DNA from 3 places in the Paenibacillus paludis genome. Region 3 is predicted to be linked to each of the others. Evidence: predicted binding sites of a transcription regulator. Region 3 holds the regulator's gene; each other region holds the start of a gene.
What was found. Region 3 encodes LexA, which represses DNA repair genes until DNA is damaged. Its sites were predicted from a motif close to CGAACATATGTTCG; they were not measured.
Positions count from the first base shown of each region.

Region 1: a site for LexA is predicted at 3,345-3,358, ahead of ACAN56_RS14830 (YolD-like family protein). Genes of this name have one in related genera too.
Region 2: a site for LexA is predicted at 2,611-2,624, ahead of recA (recombinase RecA). Genes of this name have one in related genera too.

Region 1 covers NZ_JBGJZP010000006.1:410,592-415,919, reverse strand. Annotated here, with positions in the region: gene ACAN56_RS14865 (M15 family metallopeptidase) at 1-59, opposite strand, end outside; gene ACAN56_RS14860 (hypothetical protein) at 189-350, shown strand; gene ACAN56_RS14855 (ATP-binding cassette domain-containing protein) at 523-1,032, shown strand; gene ACAN56_RS14850 (hypothetical protein) at 1,005-1,412, shown strand; gene ACAN56_RS14845 (hypothetical protein) at 1,492-1,875, shown strand; gene ACAN56_RS14840 (hypothetical protein) at 1,970-2,470, shown strand; gene ACAN56_RS14835 (hypothetical protein) at 2,586-2,927, shown strand; gene ACAN56_RS14830 (YolD-like family protein) at 2,954-3,295, opposite strand; gene ACAN56_RS14825 (hypothetical protein) at 3,579-4,223, opposite strand; gene ACAN56_RS14820 (PH domain-containing protein) at 4,415-4,915, shown strand; gene ACAN56_RS14815 (glycosyl hydrolase) at 4,933-5,328, opposite strand, start outside.
Region 2 covers NZ_JBGJZP010000026.1:95,720-101,047, forward strand. Annotated here, with positions in the region: gene ACAN56_RS31405 (YajQ family cyclic di-GMP-binding protein) at 1-323, shown strand, start outside; gene pgsA (CDP-diacylglycerol--glycerol-3-phosphate 3-phosphatidyltransferase) at 473-1,060, shown strand; gene ACAN56_RS31415 (competence/damage-inducible protein A) at 1,107-2,396, shown strand; gene recA (recombinase RecA) at 2,694-3,758, shown strand; gene ACAN56_RS31425 (regulatory protein RecX) at 3,873-4,607, shown strand; gene rny (ribonuclease Y) at 4,915-5,328, shown strand, end outside.
Region 3 covers NZ_JBGJZP010000001.1:538,791-544,118, reverse strand. Annotated here, with positions in the region: gene ACAN56_RS02375 (TetR/AcrR family transcriptional regulator) at 1-395, shown strand, start outside; gene ACAN56_RS02370 (DMT family transporter) at 396-773, shown strand; gene ACAN56_RS02365 (L,D-transpeptidase) at 1,190-1,528, opposite strand; gene lexA (transcriptional repressor LexA) at 1,704-2,330, opposite strand; gene ACAN56_RS02355 (LysM peptidoglycan-binding domain-containing protein) at 2,624-3,037, shown strand; gene ACAN56_RS02350 (DUF896 domain-containing protein) at 3,148-3,357, shown strand; gene ACAN56_RS02345 (hypothetical protein) at 3,408-3,935, shown strand; gene ACAN56_RS02340 (HAD family hydrolase) at 3,971-4,756, shown strand; gene ACAN56_RS02335 (FixH family protein) at 4,996-5,328, shown strand, end outside.

The DNA.
Region 1 (5,328 bases), on a different contig from region 3:
GGATGAAGTTTGCCCAGCGATCCGGCAGATTTACTCTTAACCTGATCCAATGTCAGCATATAATCACCCCCTGGTATAGTAAATGCCTTCTCATGCTGCATTGCTTGTATACCTGTCTTGATCAAGCTCCCGGGTGGATGATTTCCGCAGAAAAAGGCTAAAATAACAATGAAGGGTGGGATAACACAATGGAGATTCACAGCGATAGCTACAAGGTGGCTGCACTTGCCGATCAGGAAGATGCCGTGGAGGTGATCCGCCAGGCCGAAGCGGCAATTGCCCAAATTACAGGCAACAAGGCCGTTACCCTGATCGCTTATGAGAAGACGGAGGCAACCGGCGTAAATTGAAATGAAACACCGGGATGAGCAGTTCATATCAGATGTGGAAAATAATAGATTCACATGGTAAAATCCATTTGTGAAACTCTTCACAGGGGGATTATTTCCATGACCTTACAGGGCACTTCCACGAGGAGTGCCTTTTGTATTTTGAAAACTCGAACTGGGTTTGGGGGCAAATGTGAACATCACTATTCATAATGTAGAACAAGTGTACCGGAATAACAGTCATGCACTGTATCCGGTACATTTGGAATTTCACGAAGGGGTTTACGGTCTGCTGGGACGAAACGGAGCAGGCAAGTCCACCTTGATGAATATTCTGACCATGGCCAAAAAGCCGACAAGCGGAACTGTCTACTGCAACGGTGTGGATATCAACACGATTCAGAACGAGTATAAAAGCAGGATCGGCTATTTGCCGCAAACCTTTGGACTGTTCCCGGCCTTGTCAGGCCGAGAATTCCTGATGTATGTTGCCGCTCTAAAAGGATTATCCAAGAGGCATGCAGCGGGCAGAATACAAGAGCTGTTAAGTGTGCTTAACTTGAATGAGGTCGGTGACCAGCATATCGCCAGCTACTCCGGCGGAATGAGGCAGCGGATCGGCATTGCCCAGGCTTGCTTAACAATCCCAAGTTTCTGCTGCTGGATGAACCCTCGGTGGGACTCGATCCCGACGAACGGGTAAATTTGAAGAATCTCATTACCAAGGCCGCGCAAGACGCAACCGTGATCTACTCCACCCATATTGTGTCCGATATTGAAGCAGTGGCAAGAAGCATTATTATCATGAAGCAAGGCAGAATACTGGCGGCTGGAGCCGTGAACCAATTAACAGAACCTGTAGAAGGCCTGGTATGGAAGATGAACGTGGATTACAGCGGGCTTGCTACCCTTCAGGACAAATACATATGCAGCAGCAGCAGTAGATCAAGCGACGGAATTGAGGCCCGTGTCCTTTCGTCAACACCGCCAAGCGCCGGGGCCGAGCCGGTCTATCCCACCCTTGAGGATGTCTACCTCTATCTCATTCACCAGGATAAGATCAAAGGAGAATCACCAGCATGACAAGAACCGCCTCCGCCTTAAATCTCCTGTCTGTATCTCTGGTCCTGGTGAAGGAACGCATACGAAGAGCAAGCTTTCTGTGGACAATCGTAGTGTTTGCGTGCTGTACTATTATTACTTTCCGGCGAATGATACTACCGGCAGCCTAACCACCGTTATTAAAAACAGTCTCCTTGACGGGCACTACAGAGGGACCTATAACTCCGTATGGATGGGTCTGCTGGTGGTGTTGTTTTTTAACTGTCTGCTGCTATTCGGGGGTATCTTCCTGATCCGAAACTCCATCGGAAGAGATGTTACGCTGCAACTGGAGATGTACTATACTACCTCTCCCCTAAATGTGCATCAATATGCGGAATCCAAACGTTTGGCAAATTCCCTCTACCTTGCGCTGGTTGCCCTGGCCGTTGAAGTCATGGCTCTGATCATGCAGCTCAGCAGGGGGGGAAAGTTATGCGATTGAGCCTCTTTCCTATATAATGCCTTTTGTACTGCTGATTTTACCCTTTATCTATGTATTATCCAGCGTGACGGTTTGCATGGAGCTACTCCCCCCGTTGCGCAGAAATCTCGGCAATCTGATGTTGTTTATCCTGTCCTATACCTATCTCTCCATCGTATTCGCCGGTGCGAACAAAACAGAGATCAATCCGTACTTCGATGTTACCGGTCTGCAGTTTATCGTTAAGAATGTATTCAGCCAGTTCAGGCAGTACTTTGCACTGACCCGTCCAAATGATCCTTCCATTTCCTTTTTTGAGACGATCGGCGATTATAACAACACTTTTCAGATGTACACCATGACTTGGGAGATCAAAATTGTGATCAGCCGGATCGTTATCGTGCTGGTTGCGTTTATATTTATGCATCTGCTCGTTGCCTTAACAAGCTATGAAAGGATCTTCGGAACCTCCCGTGCCCGGGTCAAACCGGCAAAAGCCAAACGCATCTCAGCCCGGAAACTGGCGAAATCTCTAGTACCGGTGAATCCAGCCTATACGGCCCCGGCCCAAAACCTTTTAAGGCCCAATTCATCAGCATCATCCCTTACGAACTGAGGATTGCCTTCAGGGGATCTGAAAAGCTAATGCTGCTGGTGCTCCCTTTGCTTGCTGCCCAGTATTTCCCGTCCACAGACAGCTTGCATGCGATAGGATTCCGGCTGGCCTCCTAATGCCTCTGTTTATTCTGTCAAGCAGCGGGTTTCACAAGCAAGAGGCCAATATTTACGCCACTGTAGCCTATAAGAATAAATACTATTTCAGTAAAATAATCATGTATATGCTGCTGCTTGCCTTATTTTTCTCCGGGACCTTGTTCAATTTATTCGTACACGCTCAGTACGCCGGGATACTTTCGCTCATTGTGGGAATTACGTTTGCCGTTGCATCCGCCAGCCTCACCGTTGTTGTTCCCCCTAATCTGTTCAATGTCCTGTACATGTTGATGTGGTATATGGGCATCATTCAAAAGATAGAGGTCTTGATGATGGTCTTCTCCTACAAAAAAATATAATCCGCATGCATTCCGGCAACCGATCATCAAACGATGTATACCTCCAAAATATCGTCCACGTTGACCCATTTCCATTCCTCCGCCCACTGCAGCTTGAATTCGCGCGAGTGGGTGTGAATGGAGGTCACAAAGCCGCTCAGCAGCTTGCGCTCAAAAGGATCAAACAGAACAACCGTCACACGGACATGCGCCCGCAGCGACAGAGCCAGCGTACACTCGATCTCCTCCAGCTTCTGTTCATCCAGAATCGGCTTAATCGTGCGCAACGTTTCCCGTTCATCTCTTATAATCCGGCTCTTATGCTCCGGTAGCATCATCCGGCTGCTCTCCCACAGGCCATTGCCTTTCAGCTTCTTGCCGAGTGTCATTGCCATTCCCCTTCCCGATGTTAATGCATTACTTATACTTTTCATAACACGAACGTATGTTTGTATTATATCCGCAGTTCCGCTTATTAATCAACCAGAAATAAATGACAGAGGGAAGTGCCTGTTTTCCACAAAATAGGTGTATAATTCTATATATCGTAAATGGAAAAAACGGCTGCTCCGTTCCAAATAACAAACAAAAAGGCGCACACAGCCTGCAGCTGTGAAGCGCCTTTTACCATTTTGTGTAAGGACGGACCTCAACTTTAATTGTGGGTATTCCTTATTTGCCCCCGGTAACGGTGGATGTCCCGGAATTTGTGCTATTCTCTGTCGTCGGAGCCAGCTTTACGTCCGTACTGCCCACTGCTGTACCAGACTCCGCATCCGCAGTCCCCGCAGCTTCTGTACCGATCTCGTCTTCGATCAGCCCTACGGCAGCCCTTGCTTCGTTCAGCTTGGAAATGCCATACAGCATCGCCACATCCGCCTGCTGGTTCATTGCATTGAACTCATCGGCCGTAACGTCGGGAGAAACGGCGCTTTTCGAGGCTTGCTCTTTAATGGAGTACGCGCTTTTAAAAGCGATCATTGATTCACTCAGTAGTTTTTGAACCTCTTCAGGCAGGCTTTTGGAAATCTTCACATCCCCCACCTCATCGGCAATTTCCGATGTCGCATCCTGGAATTGATCAACCGCTTTCTCCAGCTCCTTGTCCGAGGCTTTTCCTGTCGAATAAGAGGTTAAAGTAGTGTTGAAATTATCCAGGGAAGACTTGCCCTTTTCATCGAATTTTGACATCTTATCGTAGAAGTTTTGTACGGTCTCCTGCGCTTCTTCCTCTGAAGCAGGGGCTGAACTATTATTGCTGCAGGCGCTGAGGATAACCACCACCATAAGTAATCCTGTCAGTAAAGCTTTTCTCATTTTTGAATCCCTCCACTTAACAGAATAATGGCGGCTTTTGCAAAGTGCAAATGAAAATATTGTAAAATGACCCCGAATGAAACATTTTCCTAAAATTAAGCGTATTCATGGGTAAAAGATCTCCGGCCGTGACCGGAAATCTAATGGTATACTATAATCATTTCATCCAGAATAAGAGAGGAAGATCCCTTATGGCTTATTGCACAGCCTGTGGCGCGGAAAACAAGCAGAGTGCCAAATTTTGCGGAAAATGCGGAGCGCCTGTCGATGGAACGGTTCCAGCGGCACCGCACCAAACGTCAGCTAAAGGAATGTCCGGCTCCGGCTCAGGTCCGGAAGTCGAGCTGTGGGAGGGCAAACCCGCCGGCATTTCCGACCGCCTCAAAGGCCTCATAGGCCTTAACACAACTACCTACACGATCACCAGTCAGCGGATTATGGTCAAGACCGGACTTATCGGCAAGGATCTCGAAGAAGTTGAACTGCTGCGGGTAAATGATTTCTCTGTAGCCCAGTCCATTCCGGACCGTCTGCTTGGAATCGGAACGCTTACTGTGTTCTCCGATGACCCTTCATCACCACAGCTTTTGTTCCGGAAAATCCGCAAGGTGCAGTCTGTGAAGGATGTGCTCCGAGGCGCTGTCCGCAACGAAAAAATTGCCAACAACATCAGCTACCGCGAGCAAATCTAAGTTGTTGCGGCAGCCCGTTACGGAAGATACAACGCTCCGGCCGGAATAACACCTTTAGGCTGGCTGGAGCTTTCCCACATTAACACCGCCTTCGCATCGCCCTGGTTCTCATAATACTCCACCTTCAGCTCATGCAGCTTGCTGGCAATCAGGCCGATGCTGCCCTTGCGCTCCTGTCCGCTTTGCTTCATCCAGCTGTCAATCACCAGCACTCCGTCAATCCACACCCGGATGCCGTCGTCCGAGGAAGTGTAAATCGTATAGCCCTCGCTGTAACCCGCCTTCAGCCTGCCGCTCCAGCGCACTGAGAATAAATTGGCCGGAACCGCCGGATCGGGAGCACCCTGCTTCCAGATGAAATTAATATTGGCATCGGTGCGGACCAGCGCCGGAGTGCCGCTAAGTGACGCATT
Region 2 (5,328 bases), on a different contig from region 3:
ATAAGCTGGGGGCAGTCATTGATATTTTGCAATCCAAGATGGTCAAACGTGGGATTACCCTCAAGAATCTGGATTTCGGAAAAGTCGAACCGGCTTCCCTTGGGACAGTGCGCCAGCGTCTTGGCCTCAAGCAGGGAATCGATCAGGAAAACGCTAAGAAAATCAATATTCTGATCCGGGATTCCAAGCTGAAGGTGAAGAGTCAGATTCAGGGAGATCAAATCCGCGTTACCGGCAAAAGCCGCGATGATTTGCAGCAAATTATTCAGATTTTGCGCAAAGCCGATTTGCCGCTGGATTTGCAGTTTAACAATTTAAAGTAAGCTTTTGTGCCCCGCAGTGCTTACGCACCATTTTTGCGGGGTGCTTTCTGTTTTTTTGACACGTACATATGGCTATAATATACTTGCTTAAGCAGTTTTGAAGAAAATAGTGGAATTTTGGATTCGTAACGATCAGGGGAGGAACTTCAGTGAATTTGCCCAACCGCATCACGCTAGCCCGCATTTGCCTTATCCCGATTATGATGTTTTTTTTGCTGGTGGATTTCAGATTTTATCCGGAGCCTTTACATTGGGGCTCGTTCCAGCTTTCAATTAATCATCTGATCGCGGCTGTAATCTTTCTGCTCGCGGCCAGCACGGACGGTATAGACGGCTATATAGCCCGGAAATATAACATGGTCACTAACCTCGGCAAGCTGCTTGACCCGCTGGCGGACAAGCTGCTGGTTTCTGCGGTGCTGATTTCTCTGGTTGAGCTGGGAAGATGCGATTCATGGATCGCCATTGTGATTATCAGCCGTGAGTTTGCCGTAACCGGGCTGCGCCAGGTAGCGCTGCTCGAAGGCAAAGTGGTTGCCGCCAGCAAATGGGGCAAGATAAAGACAGTCGTGCAGATTGTCGCCATTTCACTTCTGCTGCTCAACAACTTTCCCTTCCAGTTCGTCAGTATTCCTCTTGATGATATTGCCATTTGGGCTGCTGCGCTCATCACTATTTACTCGGGGATTGATTATTTCGTGAAGAACAAGGATTTGCTGCAGCTTCATGATGCTTAGAACTTAACAACGCATCCACTCTACAACCAGGAGGAGAAAGCCAGCTATGAAAGCGGAAATTATTGCCGTCGGAACGGAGCTTTTACTTGGACAAATCGTGAACAGCAATGCCCAGTTCTTATCTGTAGAGCTGGCCGCGATGGGAATTGATGTTTATTTTCAAACTGTGGTCGGGGATAACAGCGGCCGTATTCAGGAAGCAATAGAGATTGCAAAGAGCCGTGCGGATGTCATTTTGTTCACTGGTGGAATCGGTCCGACCGAAGATGACCTGACCAAAGACGCACTGGCGTTAACGCTGGGCCGTTCGCTTCATATCGACCAGCTTGCGATGGATCATGTACAGCGTTTTTTTGATGACCGAAAGATTGTGATGACAGAGAACAACCGTAAGCAGGCACTTATTATTGAAGGAACTACGCCGCTTTCCAATGAAATCGGCCTTGCTGTCGGCATCGCATTCGCCCATGAAGAGAAGTATTATATCGTGCTTCCAGGCCCGCCGCGCGAGATGAAGCCGATGTTTACGGACAAGGCTAAGCCATGGCTGCTGCAGCACGCGCTGACAGACGAAATGCCGATTTACTCCAAAATGCTCAAATTTGCCGGCATCGGCGAGTCGCTGCTGGAGGACAAATTGATCGATCTGATCCGGAGTCAGACTGATCCAACTATCGCTCCTTATGCCAAGGAAGGGGAAGTGACGGTCCGCATCTCTACCAAAGCGACTTCTGAACACAGTGCCATGGAGAAGCTGGACGTGCTGGAGAAAACAATCAAGGATATTCTGCCGGAGCATATGTATGCCAATATAGATGTGCCGCTGGAACAGCTTATTGTCGATTGGATGGCAGATGCCGGACTGACCTTAAGCGCCGCAGAGAGCTGTACAGGCGGTTTGCTGATGGAGAGCATCACGAATATTCCGGGCAGCGCATCCATGTTCAATGGGGGTATTGTTTGCTATTCCAATGAGATGAAGAAGAAGCTGCTGAATGTGCCTGCTGCTCTTCTCGAGGGTCCTGATGCTGCCGGAGCGGTCAGCCGCGAAGTTGCTGAGGTGCTGGCGGAACAGGTAAGAATGATAGGGGACAGTGATTTCGGGTTATCGGTTACAGGCGTTGCCGGCCCCGGCTATTCCGAACGCAAGCCGGTAGGGCTTGTCTATGTCGGCTTAGCGGAACGGGGGCAAAAGACTGAGGTGTATGAGCTCAATCTCAAAGGGACGCGTGAGAACATCCGGCTGCGTTCAGTCAAAGCGCTATTATACCGTCTCTGGCGCAGGCTGGAGGAGCGCAAGGTGGCTACTCCGCTGGATGGATCAGCCTTGCAATAACCTGCTAAGACGGTATATAATTGTATATACGGAAGAACCGTAGCACTGAGAACTCTCTGCTGCGGTTTTTTGTTTTATGCGGCGCCGCGGACTACAGCGGAGCTCCTGCGAGCATAGGCCGTTGATTTCCGGTGACTGAAGGATTTGTATTGAATTCAACATCCGGAAGGAGGCTTACAATAAAAGGGAGTATTCTCCCGGAAGACAAAAAAAACGAATGTATGTTCGAAAAAAAGCTTGGCAAGACCTCCAAAACACGTTATTATATTACTATAAACAGTGAAGGAAGTGGTCTGATTGTCAGATCGTCGTGCAGCGCTTGATATGGCGCTTCGTCAAATAGAAAAACAATTCGGTAAAGGTTCGATCATGAAACTGGGAGAATCCTCGCATATGAAAGTCGAAGTCGTACCTAGCGGCTCCTTGGCACTTGATATTGCATTAGGTATTGGCGGACTTCCTAAAGGACGCATTATTGAAGTATACGGACCGGAATCTTCCGGTAAGACGACTGTTGCTCTACATGCGATTGCAGAAGTGCAGAAGCTTGGTGGACAAGCTGCTTTCATCGATGCAGAGCATGCGCTTGACCCTAAGTATGCTAATGCTCTCGGCGTAAACATTGATGAGCTGCTGCTCTCCCAGCCGGATACAGGCGAACAGGCACTGGAAATCGCCGAAGCGCTCGTCCGCAGTGGCGCAGTAGACATTATTGTCGTGGACTCCGTAGCGGCATTGGTACCGAAAGCGGAAATTGAAGGCGATATGGGAGATTCGCACGTTGGTTTGCAGGCACGTCTGATGTCCCAAGCTTTACGTAAGCTGTCCGGAGCGATCAACAAGTCTAATACGATTGCCATCTTCATTAACCAGCTGCGTGAGAAAATCGGCGTTATGTTCGGTAACCCGGAAACAACTCCAGGCGGCCGGGCATTGAAATTCTACTCTTCCGTTCGGCTTGATGTGCGCCGCGTAGAGAGCATCAAGATGGGAAATGATGTTGTCGGTAACCGTACGAAGATCAAAGTCGTGAAGAACAAGGTTGCACCTCCGTTCAAGCAGGCTGACGTTGATATCATGTACGGTGAGGGTATCTCCAGAGAGGGAAGCCTTGTTGATATCGGTACGGAAATGGATATCGTTAACAAGAGCGGTGCCTGGTATTCCTACGAGGGTGAACGTTTGGGCCAAGGTCGTGAGAATTCCAAGCAGTTTCTGAAAGAGCATCAGGACATTGCTCTGGTGATTGAGAATAAGATTCGTGAAGCCAGCAATTTGTCGACGATTGTAGCGGCTCCGAGTGAAACCGAGATTGCTGCAGAGCAAGAGGAAGAAGAAAACTTGCTGCTCGAAATCGAATAAATTGAAGTGAATATTATATAAGGTAATAGGCGCCCTGTGAATGATCTTAACAGGGCGCTTTTTCATAAGATCAGAAGAGTATAAGAATCAATAGCTATGAGGTGACAGACAGCCATGGTAATACAATTGAACCCTGAACCGGAAGAACAGGAAGAACAACCGCTGGACAATTTCCCTGAAGGCGAGCTGCTTGTCATCACACGGGTAGAGCGGCAAAAGAAGTCCGATCACCGTTACATTATTCATTTCGGCGCATATAACATGACTGTTCATGAAGATGTCATGATTAAATATCGGATGATTACCGGCAGTTCGTTCATGAAGGAAGATCTGGTGGAAATTGTTGTTGCGGATGAACGGCAGCGTGCTTATGTAGAGGGGCTGCGGTATTTGGAACGCAAGCCTCGGACGTCTCAGGAAATGGCCCGTCGTTTACGCGAGAAAGAAATAGGAGAGACTATTATTGCCGAGGTGCTGCTGCGGTTGCAGCAGGAGCGTTTCCTTGATGATCCCTTGTATGCCAAGCAGTGGGCGGAACAACGCATTGCAAATCAGCGTAAGGGCAAGCTATGGATCCGTCAGGAGCTGCGGGAGAAAGGAATCGACAAGTCGCTGATCTCGGAAGCGCTGGAGAATATCTCTCCGGAACAGGAACTGGAGAGCGCTCTGCAGACAGGGCGCAAGAAATGGAATCTGATTCGCGGAGACGTTAATGACAAGCGCAGAAAGACCGGAGCCTTCCTCATGCGGCGCGGATATTCCGGTGAAATGGTACGGCAGGTACTGAATGTTTTACGCCAGGAAGAGGATTTTGAGGGTGAAGAAGAGGAGATTTACTTCCCTGACTGATTCTCTTGACTTAAATGCGGTTATCGACTCTCTTGACAAGGTCTTTTTATAAATAATAAAATATAACATGAATCGGCATAAACTAAGAATCCTTTTTCCTTCCCAAAAAGCAGACTCTTATGAACCGGTTCGCGTACAACTCATATGAAATGTAATCGCCGGATAAGGCGGGCAGTGTGCATGTGCAGCATGTGCAGTATGGCAATCGGTGTATTACCGGTTTTTTGTATGGTGATGAACGGATAGTTTAACAACTGCACAATTCCCAAGGCATTTCCCTTGGAGGAACCAACGAGGAGGTGAACAGATGGTAACTGCAATCTGGGTCATAATCGTTCTCGTTGTAGCTGCATTATTCTTTGGATTCGGTTATTTTATTCGTAAATCCCTTGCAGAAGCTAAGATTTCAAGCGCTGAGAAAGAAGCCGTAGTCATCGTGGAGAACGCGAAGAAAGAGGCGGAGGCGCTGAAGAAGGAAACGGTACTCGAAGCTAAGGACGAAGTCCACAGAATCCGTACTGAAGCTGAGAAAGAAACTCGTGAACGTCGGAATGAAATCCAACGGCAAGAGAGACGTTTGCTGCAAAAGGAAGAATCACTGGATAAAAAAATGGAATCGCTTGAACGAAAAGAAGAACAAGTAGCTAACAAAGAGAAACGAATTGACGAAACACAACAGCAAATTGATGTAATTTACAAGAACCAGGTCACTGAACTGGAA
Region 3 (5,328 bases):
AGCAACTGGTTTCCGGTATGGTGGATGAGCTGACCCGAAACTTTACGGAAGATGTTCAGAGCCGTGTAGAGCATGACCAGCAACAAGCTGGTAAATGGAGCAGGGCATACATTGAATCTACTTTTTATGGTTTTGGAGAAGGCAGTGACATGAACTCGGTGCTGGCAGCAGCTTTATTTACGAATCCCGGCTTGTTGACAAACATGCAGGAGAAATATGCTGAATGGCAACATAATTTTGAAAATGACGGTGTGGATCCACTGTGGGCAACCATTGCCCGACTGGCGACCGACGGACTCTGGTTTGCGGAAAAGTTTGGACTGGCACCGCCAGATCTGGAGTTAAAAGAACGCATTTACAAAGAATTGATGGACGGAGTAAAGGAGGAGAAGTAAGTGCCGTATCTGTTTTTGGCGATATCCATTGCCAGCGAACTTGTAGGAACTTCGATGCTCAAAGCATCGCAAGGATTCACCAAAATAATCCCTGTAATCGTAATGCTGATTAGTTTCATTTGCTCGTTCTTCTTTTTGTCGTTGTCATTGAAGACTATTCCATTAAATACGGCCTATGCAATTTGGTCTGGAATCGGAGCGGTAGCTACAGTTCTGATCTCAGTACTGATCTGGAAAGAAAAAATAAATACAGGCAGCGTAATAGGAATAACCTTAATCGTCATTGGTGTGATTGTGCTGAATTTGCTGGGACCTGGACATGGTTCTTCTGATGAGGCTGCCGAAACACAACAAACCAGCCTTTCCGATAGAGCCTAAGCCGAAGCTGTTGAAATAAAGATCATATACAATTTGTTCCATACAACAGTATGATGACGAAATAACTGTACCCTGCCAGAACGGTGGGGTATTTTCATATTCAAGAATAGAGGGGAGTGAGTGAAAGTTGTCTGTGCATCGAGGGAATTTTTTCATTAATGGAATTGGCGTATTTAGCGTATTGATGTGGCTCATATCGGTTGTAGCTTGTATTTACGCATTCGTACTGTTGGTTAAACTTGCCCGGAGAGGAATAATAGCCTTGGATTTGTACATATATGCTAAAAATCGTGAAATACGCGACCGGTATGAATCAGCAGACAGGAAGGACCAATATTAAGCACAATGAAAAACACCCTCGATCATTTTTTTGTGATCCTTTGGGTGTTTTTGCTTTTTGTCTGACCACCATACTGTTACTCCCTTATTGTAACCCGTGTTCCAATAGGCACGATTGCTGCAAGGGCCAGCACATCCTCATTGTACATGCGGATACAGCCATGGGAGACCATATGTCCGATGGAAGAAGGGTCATTCGTTCCATGAATGCCGTAATGTGGTTTGGATAGACCCATCCAGAATGCACCGAAGGGTCCGCCAGGCTTGGGCTGTTTGTTAATGATAGTGTATTCTCCCGCCGGTGAAACGGTAAGCATGGTGCCAATACCGACAGGGAACCCTCGGGTAACGATGTTATTGTCAAGCAAATATAGCATGCGCTGCGACAGATCAACAATAATCCGATAATTAGGCATAGGTTCAGCACTCCTTTGATATCAGAATATGTGCGGAGTGCTGTTGCTGTTCAAAGGAAATGTTATATGAGATAAATAGAACAAATGTTCGCAATGAGTAAAATGACCATTTGAAAAGGGGAAAGGGCTGCTTCACTTGAAAAAGCGAAGCAGCCCTTAAATATGAACAAAAATATTAATGGATATCGCGGAAGAGACCGATAACTCGTCCCAAAATCGTAACGCGGTTAAGACGGAGGGGTTCATAAGCCGGATTCTCCGGCTGTAGACGAATGTGGTCACGTTCTTTGTAGAATGTCTTGACGGTAGCTTCGTCTTCTTCAGTCATGGCAACGACGATATCGCCATTGTCAGCAGTCTGCTGCTGGCGGACGATTACGTAGTCACCATTCATAATGCCTGCTTCCACCATGCTGTCACCGAGAACGGAGAGCATAAATACCTTGTTGTCCCCCACATAGTGGGAAGGTAGTGGGAAGTAATCTTCGATATTCTCCGTTGCGGTAATCGGCACCCCGGCGGTGACCTTACCTACGACAGGAATACGGGTAACCGTCTGTACGAATTGATGTACATTCTCGGAATCTTCCTGGCCGAGCAGCTCAATTGCACGCGGTTTCGTAGGGTCGCGGCGGATAAGGCCTTTCTTCTCAAGCCGGTCCAGATGGCCGTGCACTGTGGAGCTTGAGGCCAAGCCTACAGCTTCACCGATTTCCCGGACGGACGGAGGATAACCCTTGCTACGGACTTCGTTACGTATAAATTCCAGGATCGCCAGTTGACGACTCGAAATCTTTGACATCGGAATCAACCCCATATAGTATGTTTGGGAAAATTATAACATAGAACTTCCGTTCGTACAAACATAAGTTCTAACAATCTGAGATTAGTAGTGGAAATAGTAGCTTTTTACCATATTAGTATCTAATAACGGCTTGGAAATGGCGGGAAAAGGCAAAGCCGGTGCTGGAAACTGGCACATTTATGGATACGGAAAAAAAGCGAACAATTGTTCTAAAAAATCTATTGATCAAAACACATGTTCGTGTTATATTATTTCCGAAAGTAAGAACGAGTGTTTGGAGGACGATAACAATGTTAAAATACAGTACATACCGCAGCATCTACGAAGAGGCCGGTGAAGTTGAATCTACTAGAGGACAATCTGCTTCTAATCATATGAATGAAATGAAACAATCCGCCGCCGCTTTATTTGCAGCGATCTTAGGATTATGCCGTAAAGAATATCTCGTGAAGCTTGTGCTGGTCTTTATGCTTGTTGTATCCGGATTTACAGTTGTTGGTAATGTTTTTGCAAGTTCAGCATCATTAGTGAAGCAGGAAAAGCGGGTAGTAGTTGAACGCGGAGACACGCTCTGGAGTATCGCCCTTAAGAACAAACCAGCGGGTATGAAGACGGTCGTATATATAGAAGGAATTAAAAAAACAAGCGGTTTGAAGAACGGGAACATTCAGGCCGGAGATATACTGACATTGCCTGTGTATTAACTTCATCATAAGCAGTATAGACTGACGTAAAGAGCTTTCAGGGGGTAGACCTTGACAAGCTCTTTTTCTCATGGCAAAGTTAGAATGAATTTATAGGGGAGGGGAAAGCATTGAATATTGACGAATTGGTCGCACGCATCAATGAACTGGCACGCAAACAGAAGAATGGCGGCCTGAGTGAAGAGGAATTGGCTGAACGGGCCAAGCTCCGTGAGATTTATCTGGGCAACATCCGCAGCAACTTCCGGGCCCAGCTCGACACCATTGAAATCGTGGATAATGATGAGCATGAACAAGGCAACAAGGGACTCAAACATTAGTCCAGTGTGTCTTTTTCATAGATATTACAGGATGACTAGGGGGAACTGACATGGCCCGTTCTTGGGAAAGAATGGTTCAACGCAACACACAGCAGGTTAACAAGCAAAGAAAGAAGCAGGGCAAGGATTCCATTTATGCTTCTTCGTCAAAATCAGCTGCGAAAAACAGTGATATCTTTAAGGGCCGTAACATTGCATTTCCAGTTGTTCTAATGCTGCTTGGAATTATGTTCTGGGTGGTAGGCTCGATCGACGAGGCCAGAGGCAGCGGCATCCTTGCCAATTGGCTGGGCGTCGTTCTTTACTTTGCGCTGGCGGCACTTCTATTCTTCCGGCGTCCGTATCTGAAGGTTGAGCGCAACAGAGTGTCTACGATTAAGTATAACCGTGAACGCTGGCTGCAGGCGGGAGATATTGAGAAGATCACATTGTCCCGTGGAGTGGTTGTGCTTAAATATAAGGGCAAGCGCAAACAGTGGATTTTCTCCAAGCTGATTAACCGTTATAACACTGAGGCCATGGGTGTACGCCTGGAGGAGTTCGGCAAAGCCAATAACATCGAAGTAGTACACGAGTAGGAAGATATAACAGCATAGGGAGAGGGAGAAATCTAATGCCAATTACCGCCGTACTATTTGATCTTGACGATACATTGCTCTGGGATGAACGGAGTGTTGAAGAAGCCTTCCGCAATGCATGTGAAGCTGCAGGTGACTCCATTGATCCTAAAGAGCTTGAAGTTGCCGTTCGCAGGGAAGCCAGGAATCTTTATGAGACTTATGAGACGTTCCCTTTCACAAAGATGATCGGGATTAATCCTTATGAAGCACTTTGGTCCAATTTCTCAGCTGGAGAACAACCGGAGTTCCGTAAGCTCCAACAGTTGGCTCCTGTATACCGTAAAGAGTCGTGGCGGCGTGGTCTGGCCTCCCTCGGTGTCGAAGATGAGGTGCTTGCCGAAACGCTGGCAGACAGGTTTGCTGCCGAGCGCCGTAGCCTGCCTTACATGTATGAAGAGACGTTACAGGTGCTTGATGCGCTCCGTGGTAAAGTGAAGCTGCTGCTGCTCACGAATGGTTGCCCGTCACTGCAGCAGGAGAAGCTCGACGGAGTGCCTGAGCTTATCCCCTATTTTGATCATGTAGTCATCTCAGGCAGCTTTGGCAAAGGAAAGCCGGACAAGGATATCTTCCTGCATGCTCTTTCGCTGCTAGATGTAACCCCTGAACAAGGGATGATGGTCGGCGACAAACTCACGACGGATATTAAGGGCGGCTTGGCCGCTGGCTTGACTACTGTCTGGATTAACCGTACTGACAAATTACCAAATCCTGAGATTCAGCCGGATTATAGAATCGGCCATCTCTCTGAGCTCCTCCCCCTGGTACAATCGCTATAGTGTAACCTTTGTAAAGCCGGTATCCCCTAATGGGATGCTGGCTTTTTTGCGCTCAAAGCAAGAGGTTGGTCAATTATTATAGGGAGAGAATCCATCTGTATATGACTAACTTCACGAAAAAGGCGTGAAAGTTTAAGCAATCTTCTAAAATTGCGAATATGTTGTGTATAATAGTAAAAGAATGCAACCGCAAGCTGGAAATATCATTATAAATTCTACCCTGGTCGGGAGGACTCCGGATGATGAAACCCAAGAAGCTGATTGCTCTTTTTACGATTGCGGCGATGTCAATGATTGTAAGCTGTTCAGGTAATAATGGAGAATCAAGCCATATGCATGACGGATCAGAGCACTCTATGGAACCGATTCACGTCGAGCTGAGCTGGAATCCGGGGGACGTGTCGGTAAATCAAAAGGTAGTTTTCGAGGCTGTGGTTACCCAGGGCAGTGAAGCTGTGGATGATGCGAAGGCGGTGCTTTTTGAGATTGTGAATAAAAATAATGAAGAAGACAAGCAGGAGCTTGAAGGCAAGCTCTCCGGCAACGGTACATATAAAGCTGAGGCGATCCTG